Regions from separate parts of the Serratia sp. GW822-FHT06E05 genome, predicted to be linked through region 1. Evidence: predicted binding sites of a transcription regulator. Region 1 holds the regulator's gene; the other holds the start of a gene.
The links. Region 1 encodes PhoB, which activates phosphate uptake and scavenging genes when phosphate is short. Its sites were predicted from a motif close to CTGTCATAAAACTGNCNNAT; they were not measured.
Positions count from the first base shown of each region.

Region 2: the regulator PhoB is predicted to act here: its motif matches at 2,114-2,133, upstream of ugpB (sn-glycerol-3-phosphate ABC transporter substrate-binding protein UgpB).

Region 1 is NZ_JBXALM010000012.1:156,527-161,877, reverse strand. Features, by position in the region: gene AC1RKC_RS22505 (PstS family phosphate ABC transporter substrate-binding protein) at 1-738, opposite strand, end outside; gene phoR (phosphate regulon sensor histidine kinase PhoR) at 753-2,069, opposite strand; gene phoB (phosphate response regulator transcription factor PhoB) at 2,094-2,783, opposite strand; gene sbcD (exonuclease subunit SbcD) at 3,008-4,240, shown strand; gene sbcC (exonuclease subunit SbcC) at 4,237-5,351, shown strand, end outside.
Region 2 is NZ_JBXALM010000004.1:281,683-287,033, reverse strand. Features, by position in the region: gene ugpA (sn-glycerol-3-phosphate ABC transporter permease UgpA) at 1-401, opposite strand, end outside; gene ugpB (sn-glycerol-3-phosphate ABC transporter substrate-binding protein UgpB) at 563-1,882, opposite strand; gene AC1RKC_RS13375 (aminotransferase-like domain-containing protein) at 2,198-3,385, opposite strand; gene livF (high-affinity branched-chain amino acid ABC transporter ATP-binding protein LivF) at 3,491-4,192, opposite strand; gene livG (high-affinity branched-chain amino acid ABC transporter ATP-binding protein LivG) at 4,196-4,963, opposite strand; gene AC1RKC_RS13360 (high-affinity branched-chain amino acid ABC transporter permease LivM) at 4,960-5,351, opposite strand, start outside.

The DNA of each region.
Region 1 (5,351 bases):
CACGTTGGCGTCATTTGGCGTCACATAGTTTTGGCCGGTCTCCGCTAACGGCAACAGCCGTACGCCGCTGGCGCGAAAACCGATACTGGCATACCCGATACTGTTCAGCGAACCGGCCACCGCCTGCACGACTGAAGCCGAGCCCGGCAGCTCATTGACGCGCGGCATAAAATCGCCGCCACACAGCGCACGCAGTTTGAAATAGCCGTAGGTGCCGGAGGCCGAATTACGTCCAAAACGTTGCAGCGCACGCTGTTGCCAATCACCCGTCAGCCCCAGTTCCCCCCACCTCGTCAAAGGCTGGCTCTCGCCACAGCGCAGAGTCGCGGAGAAAATTCGGTCGAGCTGCTGCAGATTAAGACCGCGCAGCGGATTGTCCTGATGCACCAGCACCACCAGCGCATCGACCGCGACCGGTACCGCCAACGGCGCATAACCGTAACGATGCTCGAATGCAGAGACTTCCGCGGCCTTCATCGGGCGACTCATCGGGCCAAGCTGCGCTGCACCAGCCGCCAATGCGGTTGGCGCCGTGGAGGAACCGGCGGCCTGGATTTGCAGATTAACGTTGGGATAATGCTGGCTGAAGTCCTGCGCCCACAGCGCCATCAGGTTCGCCAGCGTATCGGAGCCGACGCTAGACAGGTTGCCGGACAACATGCCATCCGGCTGTGCCAGCGCGCCTCGGCTTGCCAACAGCGCCAGGCAAAGCAACAGCCCTCGGGTGATTCGGATCATGCCAGCCTCTCGCGTTAATTTTTCACCGCATTCTCTGACAAAGCTGCGGGAACAATCAACCGGTTAGGCAAGGTAAAGATAAATCGGGTGCCGATGCCCTGCTCGCTAAGGATCTCCAGCCGCGCATCGTGGTGACTGAGCGCATGCTTGACGATCGCCAACCCCAGCCCACTGCCGCCGGTCTGGCGTGAACGGGCTTTGTCGACGCGGTAGAAGCGTTCGGTCAAACGGGGAATATGTTCGGCCGCGATACCCGGCCCATTATCACTGACCTGAAACTGCGCGCCGTTTGGCGTCTGCTGCCAGCTGACCTCAATATTGGTGCCTTTCGGCGTATGATTGACGGCGTTATACACCAGATTCGACACCGCACTGCGAAGTTGGTCATCGTTACCGAACACTTTCAACTGCTCATTCACCCGGAAGGTGATTTCGTGGTTGCCGCCGCTCAGCGATTGCGCCTCACGTTGTAACACCCGCAACATCAGGGGGATATCAACCCGCTCGTTCATTTCAACGTTAGGCGCCGCCTCGATGCGCGACAGCGTCAGCAGTTGCTTGACCAGTCCGTCCATGCGGCGAGTCTGCTCCTGCATGGTGCCCAACGCCTTACCGCGCAGCGAACCATCCAGCTCTTCGTCGCTCATCATTTCCAGGTAACCCTGCAATACCGTCAGCGGCGTGCGCAGCTCGTGGCTGACGTTAGCGAAGAAGTTGCGCCGAGCCCCTTCCAGTTGACGCATCTGGGTCACATCACGGGCTACCATCAATAATTGCCCTTCGGAGTAGGGCATCACACGAAACTCGACGTAATGCTCGTTATTCAGTTGCAGCGTCAAAGGGCGGGAGAACTCCTGCTGTTGCAGATAGTGACTGAACTCCGGATAACGCAACAGGTTGAGAATGTGCTGGCCATTGTCTTCCGGCCAGCGGAAACCCAGCAAATGCTGCGCCAGCCCGTTGCACCAAAAGATATTGCCTTCGACGGTAGTCATCACTACCGCATCGGGCAGCGATTCCGCTCCGCTACGGAAGCGTTTGATCAACAGCGCCAGCTCACGGCGCCGACGACGGTTCCGTTGCTGCATCTGATACAAGCCGTAAAACAGCGGTTCCCAGCTCCAGCGGCCAGGCGGCGGCGTCATGCTGCGGTCAACCCACAGCCAGTGGGAAAGTTTGAGTTGATTGTAGAAATTCCATACCAACGCCGCCAGCACGGAGGCCAGCAGCAGCCAGGGCAGATAACCGAAAATCAGCCCCAACAGTAAGGCAGGCAGGCAGAAAAGGGCCAGCTCCAGGGCCAGCCTCTTCCAGGATAGACGTTCTAACACGGCATATTCTCCAGCGCGGCGCGATCAGTAGCGCGTTGAGAATCGGTAGCCGGTGCCCCGAACGGTTTGAACCATTTTGTCATGACCACTGGTCTCTAACGCCTTACGGAGCCGACGGATGTGCACGTCAACGGTGCGGTCTTCCACATAAACGTTAGTGCCCCAGACGTGATTAAGCAACTGCTCACGGCTATAAACGCGTTCAGGATGGGTCATAAAGAAGTGCAACAGCTTGAACTCGGTCGGCCCCATATCCAGCGCTTGTTCGTTAGCCATCACGCGGTGTGAGGAAGGGTCCAGGCTCAGCCCTTGCATTTCAATCACTTCTTCCACCGCCATCGGTGAAATACGGCGCATTACCGCCTTGATGCGCGCCACCAGTTCCTTCGGTGAGAAGGGTTTGGTGATGTAATCATCCGCCCCGACTTCCAGGCCGCGCACCCGGTCTTCTTCTTCACCGCGCGCGGTCAACATCATCACCGGAATATCGCGGGTCAGCGCTTCACGTTTCATATGTTTAATAAACTGAATGCCGGATCCCCCGGGTAACATCCAGTCGAGCAACACTAAATCAGGGAACGGCTCAGACAGGCGCGTCACGGCGCTGTCATAATCCTCAGCTTCCAACGGTTGGTAACCATTCTGTTCCAACACAAAGCACACCATCTCACGGATCGGCGCTTCGTCTTCCACCACCAGTATGCGTCTTGCCATCGTCAATCCTGCCAATGTGTTAGCGATCACAGTTGATTGCGGGCGCCATTATGCGTCAGTTTTGTGACACTTTTATGAAAAAAGCGGGCTGTTATAGGCAGTAAGCATAGCGATTATTTCCAACGTCAAAGAAAAATCATTCAGTTGTCATAATGATTGCGTCACGACAGCCGCCGCAACGCCCTTTATAATCACCGCCATTACCCTATCGCCCCGGGAGTGTCATGCGCCTGATCCACACCTCTGACTGGCATCTTGGCCAGTACTTTTTCACCAAAAGCCGCGCCGCCGAGCATCAGGCATTTCTGCACTGGCTGATCGAACAGATTGAACAACACCAGGTGGATGCGCTGATTGTCGCCGGGGATCTGTTCGATACCGGCTCGCCGCCAAGCTACGCCCGCGAGCTGTATAACCGCTTCGTGGTGGAACTGCAGCGTACCGGCTGCCAGTTGGTGGTGTTGGGCGGCAATCACGACTCCGTGGCCACCTTAAATGAATCGCGTGAATTACTTTCCTGTCTGAATACCACCGTGATCGCCAATGCGCAGAGCGAAATCGAACAACAGGTGCTGGTGCTGAATCAACGCGACGGCCAACCGGGTGCGGTATTGTGCGCCATTCCTTTTCTGCGCCCGCGCGATCTGCTCACCAGCCGCGCCGGTGAGTCCGGGGTGCAAAAACAGCAGGCGCTGCAAGAGTCTATCGCCGACCACTATCACACCCTGTACCAGGCCGCCTGTGCGCGCCGTGATGCGCTGGGCTTGCCGCTGCCCATCGTCGCTACCGGCCATCTGACCACCGTCGGCGTCACCACGTCCGACTCGGTGCGCGACATCTATATTGGTACGCTGGACGCCTTCCCCGCACAGGCGTTCCCGCCGGCCGATTACATCGCGCTGGGGCATATTCATCGCGCGCAAAACGTCGCCAAATCTGAACATATTCGCTACAGCGGCTCCCCTATCCCGCTCAGTTTTGACGAGTTGGGCAAGGCCAAAAGCGTGTTTATGGTGGATTTCGCGGCGGGTGCCCTGCAACAGGTCAGCGCGTTGGAGATCCCAAGCTTCCAACCGATGCAGCTCATTAAGGGAGATTTGGCGCAGATCGAGCAGCAATTACGGCTGTTCGCCGATTATCAGGGTGAATTACCGGTATGGCTGGATATCGAAGTGGCGACCCAGGATTACCTTAGCGACATTCAGCGTCGCATTCAGCTGCTGGCCGATCAACTGCCGGTAGAGGTCGTGCTGCTGCGCCGCAGTAAGGAGCAGCGTCACCAGGCCATTGAACAACAAGACAAAGAAACGCTCAACGAACTAAGCGTCACCGAGGTCTTTGAGCGGCGGCTGGCGCAGGAACCCGAGATGGCCGAAGCGCGCAAACAGCGAATGAGTCAGATGTTCCAACAGGTGGTCGAAGCCGTACGGCACCAGGATCAGGAGCCGAACCAATGAAAATTCTCAGCCTGAGATTAAAAAACCTCAATTCGCTGCAGGGGGAATGGAAGATAGACTTCACCGCCGAGCCCTTCGCCAGCAACGGATTATTTGCCATCACCGGCCCCACCGGCGCGGGTAAAACCACCCTGCTGGACGCCATCTGTCTGGCACTGTACCACCAGACGCCGCGCCTGAATGTCACGCCAAGCCAAAATGAGCTGATGACCCGCCACACCGCCGAGTCGCTGGCGGAGGTCGAGTTTGAGGTTAAAGGTGTCGGTTACCGCGCGTTCTGGAGCCAGCGCCGTGCCAAAAACTCCCCGGACGGCAACCTGCAGGCGCCGAAGGTGGAACTGGCGCTGCGCGATGACGGCAAAATCCTGGCCGATAAAGTCCGCGACAAGCTGGATCTTACCGCCGCGATCACCGGGCTGGATTTCGGTCGTTTTACCAAATCGATGATGTTGTCTCAGGGGCAGTTCGCTGCCTTCCTGAATGCCGATGCCAATGATCGCGCCGAACTGCTGGAAGAGTTGACCGGCACCGAGATTTACGGCCAGCTTTCCGAGCGCGTTTTCGAGCAGCACAAACAGGCCAAAACCGATCTGGACGCGTTGCATCAGCGCGCCAGCGGCATTGAGTTGCTGAACGAAGAACAGCGCCAACAGCTGGAAAGCCAGCTCGTGGAGCTCAGTTCGCAGGAAAATGCCCTCAGCGAACAGACCCAGCGTCAGCAACGGGCGTTAAACTGGCTACAGCAATGGCAGCAGACGCAGCAGAAACAGCAGGAATACCAGCGTCAGTTGAGCGCCGTACAACAGGAGCAGGCTGAGGCAGAACCGCAACTTCAGCAGTTGGCGCGCAGCGAGCCGGCAGAGAAACTGCGCCCACTGCTCAACGAACGCAACCGCTACCGCAGCGATCAACAGGCGCTACAACAGCAGATTGCCCAGTTGACGCAGCAACAGGAGCAACAGCTTGCCCAGATGACCCCGTTGCAGCAGGCAGTGGAACAAGCACGTGCTCAACTGCAGGCGCATGTCGAACACCAGCAGATCCAACAACGTCTGATCGACGAGCAGATCGTCCCGCTCGACCACCAGATAACCCAGTTGCAAAAAACGCA
Region 2 (5,351 bases), on a different contig from region 1:
AGGCCGGGGTTGAACAGGAAAATCCACAGCACCGCCGCCACCGCGGGCGCCACGGCGTAAGGCAGGATCATCAGCGTCTGGTAGATCCGGCTGCCGCGCAGCACGTAATCCACTAACGCGGCGAAGAACAGCGACACGACCAGCCCGATACCCGCCACCAGGAAACTGAAAATCAGCGTGGTGTAAAACGAGTCCAGGTAGTAAGGGTCGTGGAACAGTTGGGTAAAGTTGTCCAACCCGACAAACTGGCTGGACAGGCCAAACGGGTCGAGGCTTTGCACCGAATACCACAGCGCCTCGCCGGCGGGCCACAGAAAGAATATTGCGGTGATCAGCAACTGCGGCAGCACCAAAACATAGGGCAGCCAACTGCAGCCGAAACCGGGACGATGTGAACTCATCATTAGGGACTCATGAAGACAAAAAACGGGTGACTCGAGCAGGGCGTCGCGAGCAAAGCCAGTCTGGGTGCGGACAGCGCACAGCTCCCGGAGTGGACATAAAGTCCATGAGGAGAGCGAGCACTGCCCAATCCCAGAATGGCAAAGCGCAGTAGCCGCTATTACTTAGTCTGAGACTCGAAGCGACGCAGCAACACATCACCGCGCTGTACGGCGGCATCCAATGCCTGCTGTGGCGTTTTCTTACCGGTCCACACGCCCTCCAGCTCTTCATCCACGACGGTGCGAATCTGCGGCATATTGCCCAAACGCAGCCCCTTGGTGAACGGCAATGGCGGCTTGTTCAGCATTTGACGCGTCGCCACGTCCGCCCCTGGGTTCTTGTCATAGAACCCCTGTTGTTTGGTCAGGTCGTACGCTGCGGTGGTGATCGGCAGATAACCGGTCTTCTGGTGCCACTCGGCGGCGATTTCCGGCTGTGCCAGATACTGCAGGAACTCGGCTACGCCTTTATAGGTGGCGGCATCTTTACCGTTCATCACCCACAGGCTGGCGCCCCCGATAATGGCGTTCTGCGGTGCATTTTTGGCATCGGCGTCATACGGCATCATGCCCACGCCATAGTTGAATTTGGCGTAATGCTTGATGTCCGCCAGCGAGCCGGATGAAGCGGTGGTAATCGCACAGTCACCGCTGTAGAACTTCTCGGTGGATTCGTCTTTACGGCCGAAATAGGTGAAGTCACCTTTTTTGTTCATCTCTTCCAGCAGTTGGATATGCTTGACCTGCAACGGCTTGTTGAACTCCAGCTTGGCGCTCGCGCCCCCAAAACCATTGTTCTCCGTGGCGAATGGCACGCCGTGCCAGGCACTGAAGTTCTCCAGTTGGATCCAACCCTGCCAACCGCTGGCATAGCCGCATTTCATGCCGGCTTCACGCAGTTTGGCGGTGTCCGCCGCCAGCTCCTGCCAGGTTTTTGGCGGCTGGTCTGGGTTCAAACCGGCTTTCTTGAAGGCATCTTTGTTGTAATACAGCACCGGGGTGGAGCTGTTGAACGGCTGCGACAGCAGGTGTCCGCTTTTGTTGTCGGTGTAGTAACCGGACACCGTAGGCACGAATACCGATTCGTCAAAGCTGATGCCCGCGTCTTTAAACACTTCGTACACCGGCTTGATCGCCTTGCTGGCCATCATGGTGGCCGTACCCACTTCATACACCTGCAGGATCGCCGGCGCTTTACCGGAGCGGTAGGCCGCGATGCCCGCTGCCAGGCTCTGTTCGTAGTTGCCTTTGTAAACCGGAACAATTTTGACGTCGGTGTGCGACTGGTTAAAGCGGTCCGCCAGGGAATCCACTTCTTTACCCAGTTCGCCCTCCATCGAGTGCCAGAACGGGATCTCGGTCGCCGCCAGTGCCTGAGTGCTGACCGCCAGGGTCAACGCGACGCACAGCGTGGTTTTGCGAATAGCGTAGGTGAGCATGCCTAACTCCTGAAAAAGCTGGTGTATCCCCTGCATCTTTCACGCCGCAGCCGTGTTGGTTTCCCGCCATCACCTCAGTCATTTACCTATATGTAAACTCCTGAGGATTCTGGCGGTCACCGCCTTGCTGCTACGTGAAATCTTTTGGGGCAATAAGCGCGTGAGCGAAAAGAATCAGTTTTTTGTTCGGAAGCTAACATGCCATGCTCGGATGACAGAAAAATAACCGTTAGATGACAGCCATATGACGGAAGAGTGAAGTGCAGATTGCGGTTTGATGTCGGCGACGGGGAAAGATCCCCGCCGCCGTGAGGATCACAGTGAACGGCGCAGGCGGGCAACCGCTTCCTGCATTTGCTGTTCAGTGGCGGTGGCGAACGACAGGCGGAAGGTAGAACGGTCCGGATTGTCTGAGAAGAAGTATTCTCCCGGCACAAACACCACGCCCTGCTGCAGGGTGGTTTTCAGCCATTCGGTGGCGTTGAACGGCTGACGGAAACGCGCCCACAGGAACATGCCGCCTTTCGGCATATCGAAGTTGATATGGTCACCCAGCTCTTTTTCCACCAGCCCGGCCAGGATCTCACCCTTTTGTTTGTAAGCCGCGCGGATCTTTTCGATCTGCGCCGGCAGGCGATCCAGCCCCAGGTAACACTCTACGATGCTCTGCGACAATGCGCTGGCATGCAGATCCGCCGCCTGCTTGATGATTGCCACTTTATGCAGCAAAAACGGCGGCAGTATAGCCCAGCCCAAACGCAACCCCGGAGCCAGGATCTTGGAGAAGGTCGAGGTATAGATAATGTTATCGGTATGGCCCAGCACCTGCTGCGAAACCTGGTGCAGCGTCGCGTTACGCTCTTCGGTAAAACGCAGTTCGCCGTACGGATCATCCTCGATGATCAGGAAATTGTGCTCGGCCGCCAGCTTGACCAACAGTTCGCGACGCGGGGCGCTCAGGGTAATGCCGCTTGGGTTGCCGAAGTTCGGCACCACATACACGCCCTTGATGCGCTGCGTTTTCAACAGCTCGGCCAGTTCTTCGACCACCATGCCATCGCTGTCGGACGATACCGACATGATGTTGGCTTCCGCCAGTTCCAGCGTCTGCAACGCCGCCAGGTAGGTCGGACGTTCCACCACGAACACGTCGCCCGGGTTCACAATGGCGCGCATCACCAGATCCAGCGCCTGCTGGGAGCCGGCCGTGACCATCACTTCATCGGCGGTGGCGGTGACGCCGCGTTCGGCACACAGCTCGCAGATGCGTTCACGCAGCACCGGGCTGCCTTCGGTCAGACCGTACTGAAAAGCGCTTTTCGGCTGTTCGGTGATCGCCTGATGAGTGGCGATGCTCAGCCCTTCGAAATCAAACAGGGCATCAGAGGGGATGCCGCCCGCCAGCGAAATGACGTTTTCCATCTTACTGTGCTTGAGCAATTCACGGATTGCCGAGCTTTTTACTTTTACGATGCGCTGCGCGAGTAACCCTTCTGTGTTCATTTCTTATTCTTCTCGTAATCGTTAAAAATGTTGTAGGGGTCCGATACGCTGCGCCCGAGTCGCTCGGGGCGAAGATATTCGCCCCCTACCGCTTCGACGGGTATTTCAACCGCCCAGATACGCCGACCTAACTGCTTCGTTTGCTAACAATTCGGCCCCCGTATCTTCCAACACCACGCGCCCGTTTTCCAGTACATAACCGCGATCTGCCAATTTCAGCGCCTGATTGGCGTTTTGTTCGACCAGGAAGATGGTCATGCCCTCTTCACGCAGCTGCTGAATGATGTCAAAAATCTGCTGAATGATGATCGGCGCCAGCCCCAGAGAGGGCTCGTCGAGCAACAGCAGCTTCGGCTGGCTCATCAGTGCACGGCCTATCGCCAACATCTGTTGCTCACCGCCGGACATGGTGCCCGAGCGTTGTGTACGGCGTTCCAGCAGGCGCGGAAACAGGCCAAACACCCTTTCGATGCGCTGTTGATATTGGTGACGGTCGGCAAAGAAACCGCCCATCGCCAGGTTCTCTTCCACCGTCATGCGCGAGAATACCCGCCGGCCTTCCGGCACGATCGCCACCGCTTCGCGCATGATGCGCGACGTCTGCCACTGGGTAATGTCCTGATCGAGAAAGGTGATGCTGCCTTCGCTGGCGCGGGGTTCACCGCACAGCGTGCCGAGCAGCGTGGTTTTACCGGCGCCGTTAGCGCCGATCAGAGTGACAATCTCGCCCTGCTTTATGTTCAGGCTAACCTGATGCAGCGCCTGAATTTTGCCGTAATGGGCGGATACCTGATTAAATGACAACATAAATTATTCGCCCAGATAGGCCCGGATCACGTCCGGGTTGTTACGGATTTCTGCCGGGGTGCCCTGCGCCAACGGCGTGCCCTGGTTCACCACGTAGATACGATCGGAGATGCCCATCACCAGTTTCATGTCGTGCTCGATCAGCAGCACCGACACCTTATGCTGATTGCGCAATTCGACGATCAGGTGATCCAGCTCGTCGGTTTCCTTTGGGTTCAGGCCCGCCGCCGGCTCGTCCAGCATCAGTAATTCCGGCCGGGTGACCATGCAGCGCGCAATCTCCAGCCGCCGTTGCTGGCCGTAAGCCAGATTACCCGCCGAACGGTTCGCCATCTCCAACAGGCCCACCCGTTGCAGCCAAACCGAGGCACGCTCCAGCGCATCGGCTTCGGCACGGCGGAAGGCCGGCGTTTTCAGCAGCCCGGCGAACACGCCGCTTTTCAGATGCTGATGCTGTGCGACCAACAGGTTTTCGATCACCGTCATCTCGCGAAACAGCCGTACGTGCTGGAAAGTCCGCACCACGCCCATCCGGGCGATGGCCTGGCCGGGCAACCCTTCCAGATGGCGCTCACGCAGTTTGATGGTGCCGCTGGTCGGACGGTAAAAGCCGGTCAGGCAGTTAAACACCGTGGTTTTTCCGGCACCGTTCGGGCCGATCAGCGAGACAATCTCGCCCTCGTTGAGCGTCAGCGCCACGTTATTGACCGCCAGCAGGCCGCCGAAACGCATCGACAGCCCTTCGACCTTCAGCAAAGGTTGCATGCTCATACTTGCTCCCCCTTGCCTGCTTGCATATCCGCCGCCTTCAGTTTTAGCTGTGGCCGCTTCATCGGCAGCAGCCCCTGCGGCCGCCAAATCATCATCAATACCATTAAGGCACCCAGCAACAGCATGCTGTATTCGTTCAGGTCACGCATCAGTTCGCGCGACACCACCAGCAGGATCGCCGCCAGGATCACCGCGAACTGCGATCCCATGCCGCCCAAGACCACGATCGCCAACACGAAGGCCGACTCGACAAAGGTGAAGGATTCCGGGCTGACGAAGCCCTGGCGCGCAGCGAACAGCGTGCCGGCAAAACCGGCGAAGGCGGCGCTGATGGTAAAAGCGGTCAGTTTGATTCTGGTCGGATTAAGCCCCAGCGAACGGCAAGCGA